2 regions of the Undibacterium sp. FT79W genome follow, and region 2 is predicted to be linked to the other one. Evidence: predicted binding sites of a transcription regulator. Region 2 holds the regulator's gene; the other holds the start of a gene.
The links. Region 2 encodes FliA, which starts transcription of late flagellar genes. Its sites were predicted from a motif close to CTAAAGTTTNNNNNNNNNNNGCCGNTA; they were not measured.

Region 1 (4,164 bases), on a different contig from region 2:
AGATTGACGTACAGGAAAATGAGGGCGCTTACACTGTGCAGGCGGAAGTACCCGGCGTTCCTAAGGACGATATCCATGTTGCTCTGGACGGCAATGTCGTTACCTTGCGCGCTGAAATTAAGCAAGAAGACAGCAGCCGGAAAGACGACAAAGTGCTGCGTAGCGAACGCTATTTCGGCGAAGTGTCACGGAGTTTTCAATTGCCTGTCGAAATTGATACCGCATCGGCGAGCGCAAAATATGATAACGGCGTGTTGAGTCTGACTTTACCTAAGAAGCGTCCCGCAGGTGGTGTGCAGAAACTCAAAATCGAATAGTTTCGCTAACGGTGGCACGCGTATGTGGCATTACGCTTTTACCAGTAATGGCTAGTTAGCCTGAGTGCCATAAAAGCCTGCACAAATTTGCAGGCTTTTTATTTTTATATGAAATATTCAGCGTAAAAGTGATACTACGTTCAGCAGACTGCTTACTGTCAGTCCGCTTTTCTATTCTTATCGAAACGGTCAACCAGTAACATACCAACGATCATCGCCAGTAAAAATGCAGCGCCTTTGGCGATGCCCGCTCCCAGCAACACAACTGCTGGACCCGGACAAATACCTGCCATGCCCCAGCCTATACCAAACAGCAGGCTGCCACCGACCAGACGCAGATCGATCACCGAGATCGTCGGGAATTGCATGGGCTCTCCCAGCAATGAAAGAGTACGCCGGCGTAACAGCGTGAACGGGATGATGGCGATGCCGATGGCACCGCCCATGACGAAGGCCAGAGAAGGATTCCAGGCGCCGGCCAGATCAAGAAATGCGAGCACCTTTGCCGGGTTGGCCATTCCCGCGACGATCAGACCCAGACCAAATATCAGGCCGCAGAATGCGGCGGTGATCAGTTTTTTCATGTTGTCATCTCTCTCAGAACAGGTGGCGTATGACATACACGGTCAGAAAACCGCTGCTCATAAATGCGACTGTCGCAACGATAGAACGCGGCGACATGCGTGCCAGACCGCAGACACCGTGACCGCTGGTACAACCTGAGCCGAGGCGGGTACCGATGCCGACCAGCAGACCGGCGATCAGCAATGTGAGCCAGCCCGTGTCGAGGGTGATTTCAGGCAGCGCCGAAAATTGGCTATAGGTCAGCGGTGCGGCGATCATTCCCAGCGTGAACAAGGCACGCCATGCCCAGTCGCCACGTACCGGACTGAACAGGCCAGCAACGATACCAGTGATACCGGCAATGCGCCCCAGTCCGGCCATCAGCATGACCGCTGCCAGGCCTATCAGTACGCCGCCGGCTAAGGACGTTATCGGGGTAAATTCATTCCACGCAATCTGCATCACTATTCTTTCCATCTCTGAGGTTCAAACGGAGTCCCTTTATTTATGCGCTTGCTGGCAGCAAAATCGCTGGAAAGGCTTATCTGTATTGAGACTTTATACCTGTCGCTCGCCGCATCAGGAAAATCAGGCAAATTGCTGTTGCAGATAACGGATGATATCGCCCGATTCATACAGCCAGCGGACCTTGCCCTTGTCATCGGTGATTTGCAGACACGGTACTTTCGGGCTGCCGCCCTGTGTCAGTAAAGCCTGACGGTGTTGTGCTGATTTTTGTGCATCGCGAAATTCCACTGTGAGCGATAGTCGCCGCATTTCCTGACGAACCTTGATACAAAACGGGCAGGTCGTGAATTGATACAAGGCCAGTTTCTGGCAGGCTGCATCGACTTTCGCCTGATCTTCCGGAGCGCGGACGATGCCTTGCGGTCTGCTCAGATGTTCTTTGAGCAGCATGAAAGGGCCGAGTATGGCCCGCAATAATCTGAAAAAAAGCTTCATTAGTTCTTTCCGTGACGGTTTGCTGGCATGCAGCAAGAAGAGCGCCATTGTATGTCAGAACGGCAGGTATCTGCTGACGCTTACAGGCTGAAAGAGTGAGTTGGATACTGACTTTTACGGGGAATAGCAGTGTGGAATGCGGTCGATGCAACAAATTTAAGGCAGTGAATCATCCGGCACAGACAAATGCGCTGACACAGCGCCGGTAGTTGCAATGATCTCTTACTACATCGTTTTAATCGACTGTGGGCAGATTAAATGTACTGATCGATACGGTTGCCCAGCGTTTCCGTCGGATGTACGGCAGGTGTCGCATTCTGGTTATCCTGAATATTGGCCGTGGCATTGTTGCTTGCCGCCTCATTGATGGCTTGCGACTGTTCCAATTTCAGACGGGCTATTTTTTGTTCAACTTCAGCAATTTGCAGCCTGAGTTGCAGCATTTGTCGTTGCGAGGCTTCGGTCGTCGCCGTTTTTTCTGCGTCGGTCAACTCTTTTTGTAGTGTTGCAAGTTGTCTTTGCAGTGCGGCGATTTGCGCATGACTGGCTGCGCTGATGGCTGAGGTGCTGCCGACGGCGGTGGCGGCATCGACTGGATTGACAGGCATATATCCCTCCGGCGAGATTGAACTGTATTTCGATTTACGCGCGTTGCTGGTTGATTGCAGAGTCGGTTCGCAAACCATCGGCTATCCGCTTAATGACATTAACGGCACAAAAAGCCTCAACCTCAGGGGAAAGAGAAAAATAATCAAAAAAACAACACCGCAGGCGAACAGCTTGGCTGATTTGCGGGATCGTGGAAGGTTGGTCTGTGGGAGATAAGCGGGATATATGTGGCATAGCGATGGGATATGTCTCCGTCTTCGATATTTGATGCGGCTTCTGGCCTGAAAACCGGCTGCAAGCCACAATCAATAAGGAGGTGAGAAAAACGATCCGATGCCAGTTAACGCAGACGCATGCCGGGTGGATCGCATGCGTCTGTTGCGGCAGATTTGCGGCAGATTATTTTGCCGGGATGCGTTCCAGTACCGCCAGCAACAACGTCCAGTATTGACCGACAGTTTCGATATTCACCATTTCGTCAGGGCCGTGCGGATAACGGATGGTCGGACCGATGGAGACCATATCCAGTTCAGGATAATGCTTTTTGAACAGACCACATTCCAACCCCGCATGAATCACCATGATCACCGGTTCTTTGTGATAAATACTTTGATAGGTATCTTTGACGATCGCCATCACCGCAGAGCTGGTGTCCGGCTTCCAGCCCGGATAGCAACCGGAAAACGCGATCTGTGCACCTGCCAGGTCGCTCAGCGATTGCAGCGTGCTTTCGATGTTTTCACGACCAGTATCGATCAGCGAACGGATCAGGCACAGGATGCTCACTTTGTCTTGCGAGGTATTGACGACGCCGACATTCAGCGAACTTTCGGTGACGCCGGTGATTTCATCACTCATGCGGATCACGCCGTTCGGACAACTGTTGATCAGATTGATCAATGTGGTCTGCGTTGCTGCCTGCAACACCTGCGCAGGCAATGGCGTACTTTGCAGACTCAGTGTTAACGCGGGTTCCACGACGGCCAGCTCGGTTTGCAATATCGCCTGATATTGCGCGATGCGTTGCGCTAACAATGCAGTTTGTGCAGCGGCGATCGTAAAGCTGCACTGCGCTTCGCGTGGAATCGCATTACGCAGCGAGCCGCCTTTGATGTCGGATAACGATAATCCGAGTTCTTGCGCATGCCCGGCAAGGAAGCGGGCAATCAGCTTGTTAGCATTGCCGCGTCCCAGATGAATATTCACACCGGAGTGGCCACCTTTCAGACCTGCGATGCTGAGCGTAAACGCTTGCTGATCTGCTGGCGCTGGCTGCCATTGCAAAGCGACGCTGATTTCGGCATCGACACCACCGGCGCAACCCATGTAGATTTCGCCTTCCTGTTCGGAGTCGGTATTGATCAGGATTTCAGCATCCAACATGCCTGCCTGCAAACCGAACGCGCCTGTCATGCCAGCTTCTTCATCGACTGTCAGCAACACTTCCAGCGGGCCGTGGCGAATATCGTCAGAACCCAGAATCGCCAACGCGGATGACATACCGATACCGTTGTCGGCACCCAGTGTGGTGCCAGTCGCTTTGACCCATTCGCCATCGATCCATGGCTGGATAGGATCGGTCGTGAAGTCATGCACTTTATCGGCATTCTTCTGCGGCACCATATCCAGATGCGCTTGTATCACGACCGTTTTACGGTCTTCCATACCAGCGGTGGCTGGTTTGCGGATGATGAGGTTGCCGACATGATCG
Region 2 (9,227 bases):
ATTTTACTGGCAGCTGGCGGTGCGCTCTGGGCGATGGGCGGCACTCTGGTTCAGCAATTAAATAAAAATCTGATTACAGGTCTGACTCTGGAACGTGAAGCTGCCTTTGACTTTAATTTGTTGATTGGAAAAATCGGCGTTAATTTACTGGATGTTCTGTTGGCATTTTCCCCCGTCGTATTGGTGCTGTTGCTGGTGGCATTGGGCTCACCGTTGTTGATTGGTGGCTGGTTGTTCAGTGCTAAGGCGCTGCAACCTAATTTCGGGCGCATGAATCCGATTTCCGGCTTGGGAAACATGATTTCTGCTCGTGCCGGTGTTGAATTGTTGAAGGCGATTGTAAAAACAGTGCTTGTCGGTAGCGTTGCCTGGGTTGTCATCATGGGGCAAAAAGAGGCGATTTTTGGTTTGCCTCTGGAAAATCTGCACGCGGGGATCGCACACGTTGGTCACATGATGGCCGTGTGTTTTATGTCTATCGTTGCTGCTTTAGTTGCGATTGCGGCGATAGATGCGCCGTATCAGATGTGGCATTACGCGAACAAATTAAAGATGACGCATCAGGAAGTGGTGCAGGAATCGAAAGAGTCGAATGGTAATCCGCAAATTAAAGCGAAGATTCGCCAGCAACAACGTGAAATGGCGCGTCGCCGGATGATGACTGAAATTCCGACTGCTGACGTTATTGTGACCAACCCGACGCACTTCGCCGTCGCACTGAAATATACCGAGGGTGGTGGCGGCGCACCAAAGGTAGTGGCGAAAGGTGCGGATGAAGTTGCTGCAAAAATCCGTGAGCTTGGTGCCGAACACAATGTTCCTTTGCTAGAAGCGCCACCGCTGGCGCGTGCGCTGTATAAGCACACAGAGTTAGGCGACGAAATTCCGGAAGCTTTATACGCGGCTGTCGCTGAAGTCCTTGCATATGTATTCCAGCTTCGCAGCTACCGCGAACGTGGTGGCATCAGACCGGAAGAACCACGCGAATTAGAAGTTCCCGCAGAGTTGGACCCGAATAATCAAGTAGGAGTAGCAGTATGAATAGCCTGAAATTGCCGTTGTGGATGAACGGGCTCAATGGCAGGGCGCTGGCAGCGCCTATCTTGATTATTCTGATGCTGGCTATGATGGTGTTGCCATTGCCAGCATTTATTCTCGACGTTTTTTTCAGTTTCAATATCGCGATTGCGATCATTGTTTTGCTGACGAGTTTGTACACGGTGAAGCCGCTGGACTTCATGGTGTTCCCAACAGTGCTGCTGGTCAGCACTATGTTGCGTTTATCGCTCAACGTCGCGTCTACCCGCGTGGTGTTGACTGAGGGGCATACAGGCCCGGACGCCGCAGGTAAGGTGATTGAGGCTTTTGGTCATTTTCTGATTGGTGGAAATTACACTGTCGGTATCGTGGTGTTTGTGATTCTGACGATCATTAACTTCACGGTGGTGACAAAAGGTGCAGGTCGTATCGCTGAAGTGGGCGCACGTTTTGCGTTGGATGCGATGCCTGGTAAGCAAATGGCGATTGATGCTGATCTGAATGCTGGTCTGATTGCCGAGCAAGAGGCACGTCGTCGCCGTACCGAAGTCGCGCAGGAAGCTGAATTCTACGGTGCGATGGACGGTGCGTCTAAATATGTCCGTGGTGACGCGGTTGCCGGGATCATGGTGACGGTGATTAATATCGTCGGCGGTCTGATTGTGGGTATGGTGCAGCACGATCTGGACTTTGGTTCAGCACTGAAGAACTACACGTTGCTGGCTATCGGTGACGGTCTGGTTGCGCAGATTCCATCGTTGATTATTTCTACTGCTGCTGGTGTGGTTGTCTCGCGTGTCGCCAGTGAGCAAGATATCAGTGGTCAGTTGATAGGGCAGTTGTTTGCCAAACCACAGGTGATGTTTATCACCGCTGGCATTATCGGTGGCATGGGCATTATTCCAGGTATGCCGCATATTGCTTTCGTCTTGTTAGCAGGATTACTGGCTGGTGCCGGGTATCTGGCGCGTCAGAAAGCGGAACAGGCAGCGGGTATTTCTCCTGCCGAAGCGGCGGCGCAAGCGGAAGCGCAGAATGCGCCGGCACCTGAAGTTGAAGAAGCCACCTGGCAGGATATCTTACCCGTGGATACTTTGGGACTTGAGGTAGGTTATCGCTTGATTCCTTTGGTCGATAAATCACAGGGCGGTGAGTTGCTGCGTCGTATTAAAGGAATACGTAAAAAATTCGCGCAAGAGGTTGGCTTTCTGTCGCCGCCGGTGCATATCCGCGACAATCTTGAACTGAAGCCATCTGCATACCGCATCGCGTTGAAAGGCGTTGAAGTCGGCGCTGGTGAAGCGATGAATGGCCAATATCTGGCGATTAATCCCGGCATGGTTTCCGGGCCTTTACCGGGTGTAGAAACGACTGATCCTGCGTTTGGTTTGCCTGCGATCTGGATCGATGCCAGTGCGCGCGAACAAGCGCAAGCGATGGGTTACACCGTGGTTGATGCCGGTACCGTAATCGCCACCCATCTGAATCATCTGATCACCACCCATGCCGCTGAATTGTTAGGTCGTCAGGAAGTGCAGCAGTTGCTGGATCATCTTGCAAAAGAAATGCCGAAAATGGTTGAGGATCTGGTGCCTAAACTGATTCCTTTGTCGGTACTGCAAAAAGTCTTGCAAAACCTGCTGCTGGAAGGCGTACATATCCGCGATATGCGTACCATTATCGAGACCTTGTCTGAGCAGGCGATGCATACCCAGGATGCCAATGAACTGACCGCACAAGTACGTATTGCGCTTGGTCGTGCGATTGTTCAGCAAATTTTCCCGGCAACAAATGAGCTGACCGTCATGACTCTGGATAGTCGTCTTGAACGTTTGCTGATGCAGGCGATCCATGCCGGTGGTGGCGATGGTGCTGCTCTCGAGCCTGGCTTGGCTGAGGCGCTGACAACACAAACCGAAACTGCGGCCAAACACCAAGAAGAAATGGGCATGACACCAGTCCTGCTGGTGCCTGCGCCGCTGCGTGCTTTGCTGTCTAAATTCTTACGTCGTACATTGCCGCAACTCAAAGTGTTGTCGCATGCCGAATTACCTGAAACAAAAACCATTAGAGTTACCAGCCTTGTTGGAGGGCAATCATGAACGTCAGAAAATTTACTGCTAACACCTCGCGCGAGGCGCTTCGCTTATTAAGGGAAGCATTGGGTGCGGATGCGGTGATTTTGTCCAACCGGAATGTTGACGGTAAGGTCGAGATTATGGCGATGGCCGATGAAGCGATGCAGTCGATCACACCGACTAAGGATGAGCGCCAGATCACCCCCGACCACACCAGAGCGGCGCCATCTCTTCAACATGAAACACGGATATTCACACCGCGCGGCATCGCTGCGGAGCCGCAGGAATATGCTGCAGCTCCGGTTTCTGTTACGGGTGAGTTAAGTGATGTGATGAACGAAATTCGTTCCATGCGCAATATGCTGGAATCGCAACTGGCGGAGTTGTCGTGGGCTAATACGCAAAAACGCGAACCACAGAAGGCGCTGGTGTTGAAAGAGATGCTGGCAACTGGTTTGAGCGCCAGCTTGTCGCGATTCATGGTAGCAAAATTGCCGGAAAATGAAACAGGTGAACAAGGTATTGAATGGATAAAGTCTATTCTGGCACGCAATCTGACGACCATCGATAATGAAAATGAAATTTTAGAAAAGGGCGGTGTGTACGCTCTGGTCGGGCCGACAGGCGTTGGAAAAACGACGACCACTGCAAAACTGGCAGCGCGCTGTGTGATGCGTCACGGTCCGTCGAAGCTGGCGTTGATCACAACCGATGGTTATCGTATCGGCGGCTATGAACAGTTACGAATCTATGGGAAAATTCTTGGTGTGATGGTTCACGCAGTCAAAGATGAGAGTGATTTACGGATTGCTTTGTCCGAGCTCAAGAATAAACATACTGTTTTAATTGATACTGTCGGGGTCAGCCAGCGCGACAAAATGGTGACGGATCAGGTCGCGATGTTGTCTGGTTCTGGCACTGATGTGAAACGCCTGCTGTGTCTGAACGCAACATCGACTGGTGAAACACTGAGTGAAGTCGTGCGTGCTTATCAGGGGACAGGTCTCGCAGGATGTATTCTGACTAAACTCGATGAGGCGGCGACGATAGGCGGTGCGCTGGATATTGTGATCCGCCAAAAGTTAAGTCTGTATTACATTGCGAATGGGCAACGGGTACCGGAAGACTTGCATGTGGCAAACAAGCAGTACCTGATTGATCGCGCCTTTAAGTTGAAACGTGAAACGGCGCCGTTCCGTTACCTGGATGAAGAGCTGCCTTTGCTGATGGCTGGTGTCGGATCTGCTGCAACTGGCGGACAAGCGGCTGCGCGGGAGGTGTCTCTTGGCTAATGTTGATCAGGCAGAGGGACTGCGTCGCATGCTGGCTGGACCAAAGCCGCGTGTATTTACTTTTTTATCAGCGTTGAAAGACAATGAAAAAAGCGAAATGCTGGTGAATCTGGGTGTGTCAGTAGCGCGGCAGGGACAGCAAATTTTGATGGTTGATGCACGTTCGTCTTCCGATAGTGTAGGCGCGTGGTTCAATGCGAGCATAGAGCGCACCTTGTTGGATGTAGCGCAACAACAGCGTACAATGCACGAGGCAGTAAAAATGGTTGCATCTGGCTTGTCAGTATCGATGTTATCGCGTCAGAGGACTGTGTCATCCAGCTTGTCCGCCGAGAATTCGAGACGATTGTCGAGAGTATTTGATCTGGCAGTACATCGTGCCGATATGGTCGTGGTTGATTGTGATATTGATGCGTGCGATGCGTTTCCACTGGCATCTCTGGATGACAGTGAAGTGGTGATTCAGGTTTCTTCAGATCCGTCAGCAATCAAATCTGCGTATGGACTGATTAAGCGTATGAGTGCTCGTCTGGGGCGACGCTCTTTTAGTATTTTGGTGTCCGGTGTATCTGAGAAAGAAGCAATGTTGATTTATACGAATATGGCTCAGGCGTCTCAACGATATCTTGCGGTACCCTTAAATTTCATTGGTTATGTGCCGGATGATGAATTCGTCAGAAGAGCTGCTCATCAGGGGCGGTCAGTGATCGACGCTTTTCCAAAAGCGCGCTCTTCCATGGCTTTTTTTCAACTGGCAGAGCGGCTTGCTGTCAGTGCGCGATCTGCATTGTGTCTGGACAGTGTATCCGGACAACAGGGCATCGCTCTCGGAATCTAATTTGAATATGTACACGGCCAGCGGAAAATCAGATAAAAATTTTCTCCTCAGGGAGCATGCGCCTTTGGTTAAGCGACTGGCTTACCAATTAAAGGCGCGCTTGCCTCCCAGTGTTGAGGTGGATGATCTGGTGCAAGCTGGAATGATTGGTCTGCTTGATGCGATCAGTCGTTACGAAGACACGCATGGTGCGCAATTCGAAACCTATGCGGTTCAGCGGATTCGTGGCGCGATGCTCGATGAGCTACGCAACACCGACTGGTTGCCGCGTGGGGTTCGGCAAAATATGCGGAAAATCGAAAATGCGATGAACCAGATGCAACAAAAACTGGGGCGGCCGCCGACAGAAACAGAAGTGGCCAAGTCGCTTAAGTTATCCCTTGGAGAGTATCAGGGACTTTTGGGAGATAGCGGCGGACATCAGTTGGTGTATTACGAAGATTTCCATGACGCAGAAACAAAAGAGCACTTCCTCGATCATTATTCTTCCGATAGTTCCGGTGATCCTTTGCAGGATCTGTTGAATGACGATTTTCGTGATGCCGTAATCGGTGCGATCGACAGTTTGCCCGAACGCGAAAAATTGTTAATGGGCCTGTATTACGAACAGGAGTTAAATCTGAAAGAAATCGGCGCGGTCATGGGCGTTTCAGAGTCCCGCGTTTCTCAGTTGCATAGCCAGGCGGTTGCACGTATGCGTGCGCATTTAAGGGAGAAAGCGTGGACTGGGCTAGCTTAGTAGGATTTATTCTGGTCGTTGTCGGCATCAGTTCCGGTCAGTTAATGGAGGACGGGCGTCTTTCTTCATTAGTGCAACCAGCGGCATTTGTGATTGTTGCGATTGGTACGCTGGGGGCGGTACTTCTGCAGAGTCGTATGAGTACTTTCCGACGCGGTTTGCGTATGTTGAAATGGGTCATTTCTGAGCCGCAAGACAATAGCCGTAAAAATATTCAGGATGCATTGATCTGGAGTGCGGTTGCCCGGCGCGAGGGATTTTTGAGTCTTGAGCGTTACATGGATGCTTCTGATGACGCCTTTATCAGTAAGGGATTGCGGCTAGTCATTGACGGCGTCGACCCTGCGCGACTGAAAGACATTCTGGACGTTGATATTTCATTGTATGAAATTGAGCAACGTCAGGCCGCCAAAATCTGGGAGGCAGCTGGTGGCTATTCTCCGACCATCGGAATCTTAGGGGCGGTACTGGGGCTGATTCACGTTATGGAAAATCTGACTGACCCTGCGAAACTTGGTGGCGGTATTGCCGTGGCATTCGTGGCGACGATTTATGGTGTTGGGCTGGCTAATTTATTTTTTCTGCCCGTCAGCAATAAGTTAAAAGAAATTATTGGCAGAGAAATTACCCGACGCGAGATGTTGTCCGATATTTTTTATAGCATTGCTGTTGGAGATAGTCCTCGTATCGTGGAAGAGCGGGTTGATAACCACAGTAGTCAGGTTTAAACATGGCAAGAAAAAAATATCACGAAGAGCCAGAAAACCACGAACGATGGATGGTCTCTTACGCTGATTTCATTACCTTGTTGTTTGCTTTTTTTGTTGTTATGTATGCGATCTCTTCGCTGAATGAGGGAAAGTATCGCGTGTTGTCCAGCTCCCTGACTGGCGCATTTAGTAACGACCCTACCTCTCCTGTTGCTGCCGGAGTAACTCCACAGGTGGTGAAGTTAGATCCGCTGCCAATAGTGAAGCGGAAATCAACTGAAAACATACGTAAAGAGCGGGAGGTAATGACAGGGTTAGCAAAAGATGTACTTGCTGCCCTGGAGCCCTTGGTCAAGGAAGGTAAAGTCAGAGTGACGCAAACTGCCAGGGGTGTGACGATAGAAATCAATGCAAGTTTGTTGTTTCCACCTGGCGAAGCTAAGTTAAACGCAGACTCCGTACAGGCACTGACCGCAATTGCTTCTGTATTAAAATTAGACAATCATGCAATTCAGGTCGAAGGACACACGGATAATGTACCAATCAAAAATCCGGTTTTTCCCTCGAATTGGGAGTTATCAGCGGTTCGGGCAAGTACGGTAGCGCGTCTTTTAACGGAAAATGGTGTTGATGATTTCAGGGTGACTGCCGTTGGGCAAGGAGCAAAATTACCGGTGGATTCAAATGATACGCCTGAAGGAAGATCGCGTAATCGCCGGGTGAGTGTCACTATCTTATCGGTATTGCCAGAGCCGGTAGTGGATATTCCTGTTGCGACTCAAGCGCCAATTACTCCCTGACAAAGATCGCAATAAAAAAAGCCCCGAACAATCGGGGCTTTTTTTATGTACTTGCGAACGATCAGCGGACAATAAGTCCTTTGGCGGGAGTTGTTCTGATCGACGACTGCCCATTTGGTCCGTATAAAGAGCCTGTCGTTGTCCCTTGTTGAAACGTGCTGAGTGCAGCCTGATTTTGCGACAGTCTGCGTGTGATCATCAGGCCATTGGTTTTATTGTCTTCTTTAGCTTGTGCTGATAATTCCAGTAAACCATCCCAAAGCAATTGTGCCTCCGGTGTCTGGCGTACAAACTTTAATGTACTTTCTGCATCGTCACCGAAACCCTGCTGTTTAAGATAAGAGTTACGCAGTTTTTCTGCCTCAGACAGTTTTCGAACTAATTCACTTTTTTGTGCAGAAGTCTGAGTCAACAGAGACACATCACCATCTACAAGCGCAGCTTGCTCTTCTTTGAGTAAGTCAGCCAGTGCCGCCATTGCTTCTTTTTCTTCTTTTAAGCAATGCAGAATAGAGTCACTATTTGCGCTTGTATTGGTCATGTTCAGCGTTTTCTGGAGTTAAGTAAATCTTTCACGGTTTCCAGAAGTCCATCAGCAACTTTTTCGGAGTTCACTTGAAAGCGTCCCTCAGAAATGGCTAATTTGATTTCTTCAACCTTTTTTGCCTCGAATACGCCATTACTTGCTTGTGTACTTTGTAAAGCTTGCAATTGCGTAGACAGAGGGGAAATCTGTACGTTAATAGAAGGCGCCGGAGTGGAAACTGCTCTCTCTGGTGCTTTTTCGGTCCGTACGGGCTGCTGGCTTGGTAAGCTTGCAGCTTTATTTAGTGTGTCATCAATTTTCACGGCGATACCCTCGAAAGTGGGAATGGTCTACTTCTACAATCCGGTTATCGGCCAGGTATTTTTAAACTTTAATTTTACGTACAAATATATTCCAATTGTGGTGCTTGTTAATATGTTATTTCAATGACGCCACCCGCTTTGGCAATGCCACTGACAGTTTGCCCGGAACTTGTTTTAGCCTTAGCTACTTGGCCTTCCGCTGCATTATTCAGTGCTTGCGCATCTGTGGCAACCTGAAACCCCGGGCCATTGCTGACAACTCTGACAGATTGCCCTTGTTGCACTACTGCCGGGCTTCGGAGTAATTCCTGGCGTAAAGGTGTGCCGGACGAAATGGAGCTTTGCAAGGATTTGCCGATGACCTGTTCAGGATTGGTAACAATGCCAGCAGGTAAATTTGATATGTCGCCTTTAATTTTACTCATGTCGTCAACTGTGATGAGCTGTCCCTGACTCAGGGTACGGGATGCGACGTAATATTCAGAAGTGATTTGTACGTTTGCCTGCAAGTAAATAACCCAGTTAACAGGTGCTGTGCAACGTACCCCGACCGTGATCTTGCCCCAGGCTTTACTTCCGTTAGGCAGAAATGCTGTAGGAGACTGGCACGCTGCCAGATTCAGCCGTTTATCGACTTGTCCCATCGTAACCGTACTCTCACCCGGTTGAGTTCTTGCCTGCTGATTTAAAAAGTCGGTTGCCAGTTTTCTGATGATTTCGTGATCTTGCATAGCAGCCGTGGTTTGCGCCTGCGCCTGATTAAGGGCCGACGTCAGCACTAACAAAAAAATAATTGATCTGAAAAGTTGTTTCATAGCCGGGCGGATGCAGATAACTTTTAACGTGTTGCCATTGTAGATGTCAGGATCGGTTTGCTAAGGCT

Region 1: H8K38_RS11820 (FlxA-like family protein) is a predicted target of FliA. The motif match lies at 2,552-2,578, and genes of this name have one in related genera.

The regions. Positions count from the first base shown of each region.
Region 1 covers NZ_JACOGB010000006.1:70,471-74,634, forward strand. Annotated here, with positions in the region: gene H8K38_RS11800 (Hsp20/alpha crystallin family protein) at 1-317, shown strand, start outside; gene H8K38_RS11805 (DUF6691 family protein) at 476-901, opposite strand; gene H8K38_RS11810 (YeeE/YedE family protein) at 915-1,343, opposite strand; gene H8K38_RS11815 (glutathione S-transferase N-terminal domain-containing protein) at 1,470-1,844, opposite strand; gene H8K38_RS11820 (FlxA-like family protein) at 2,099-2,452, opposite strand; gene H8K38_RS11825 (aminoacyl-histidine dipeptidase) at 2,853-4,164, opposite strand, start outside.
Region 2 covers NZ_JACOGB010000002.1:318,620-327,846, reverse strand. Annotated here, with positions in the region: gene flhB (flagellar biosynthesis protein FlhB) at 1-1,041, shown strand, start outside; gene flhA (flagellar biosynthesis protein FlhA) at 1,038-3,140, shown strand; gene flhF (flagellar biosynthesis protein FlhF) at 3,137-4,408, shown strand; gene H8K38_RS04635 (antiactivator of flagellar biosynthesis FleN protein) at 4,401-5,246, shown strand; gene H8K38_RS04630 (RNA polymerase sigma factor FliA) at 5,254-5,985, shown strand; gene H8K38_RS04625 (flagellar motor protein) at 5,967-6,713, shown strand; gene motD (flagellar motor protein MotD) at 6,716-7,495, shown strand; gene H8K38_RS04615 (flagella synthesis protein FlgN) at 7,557-8,036, opposite strand; gene flgM (flagellar biosynthesis anti-sigma factor FlgM) at 8,039-8,344, opposite strand; gene flgA (flagellar basal body P-ring formation chaperone FlgA) at 8,452-9,159, opposite strand.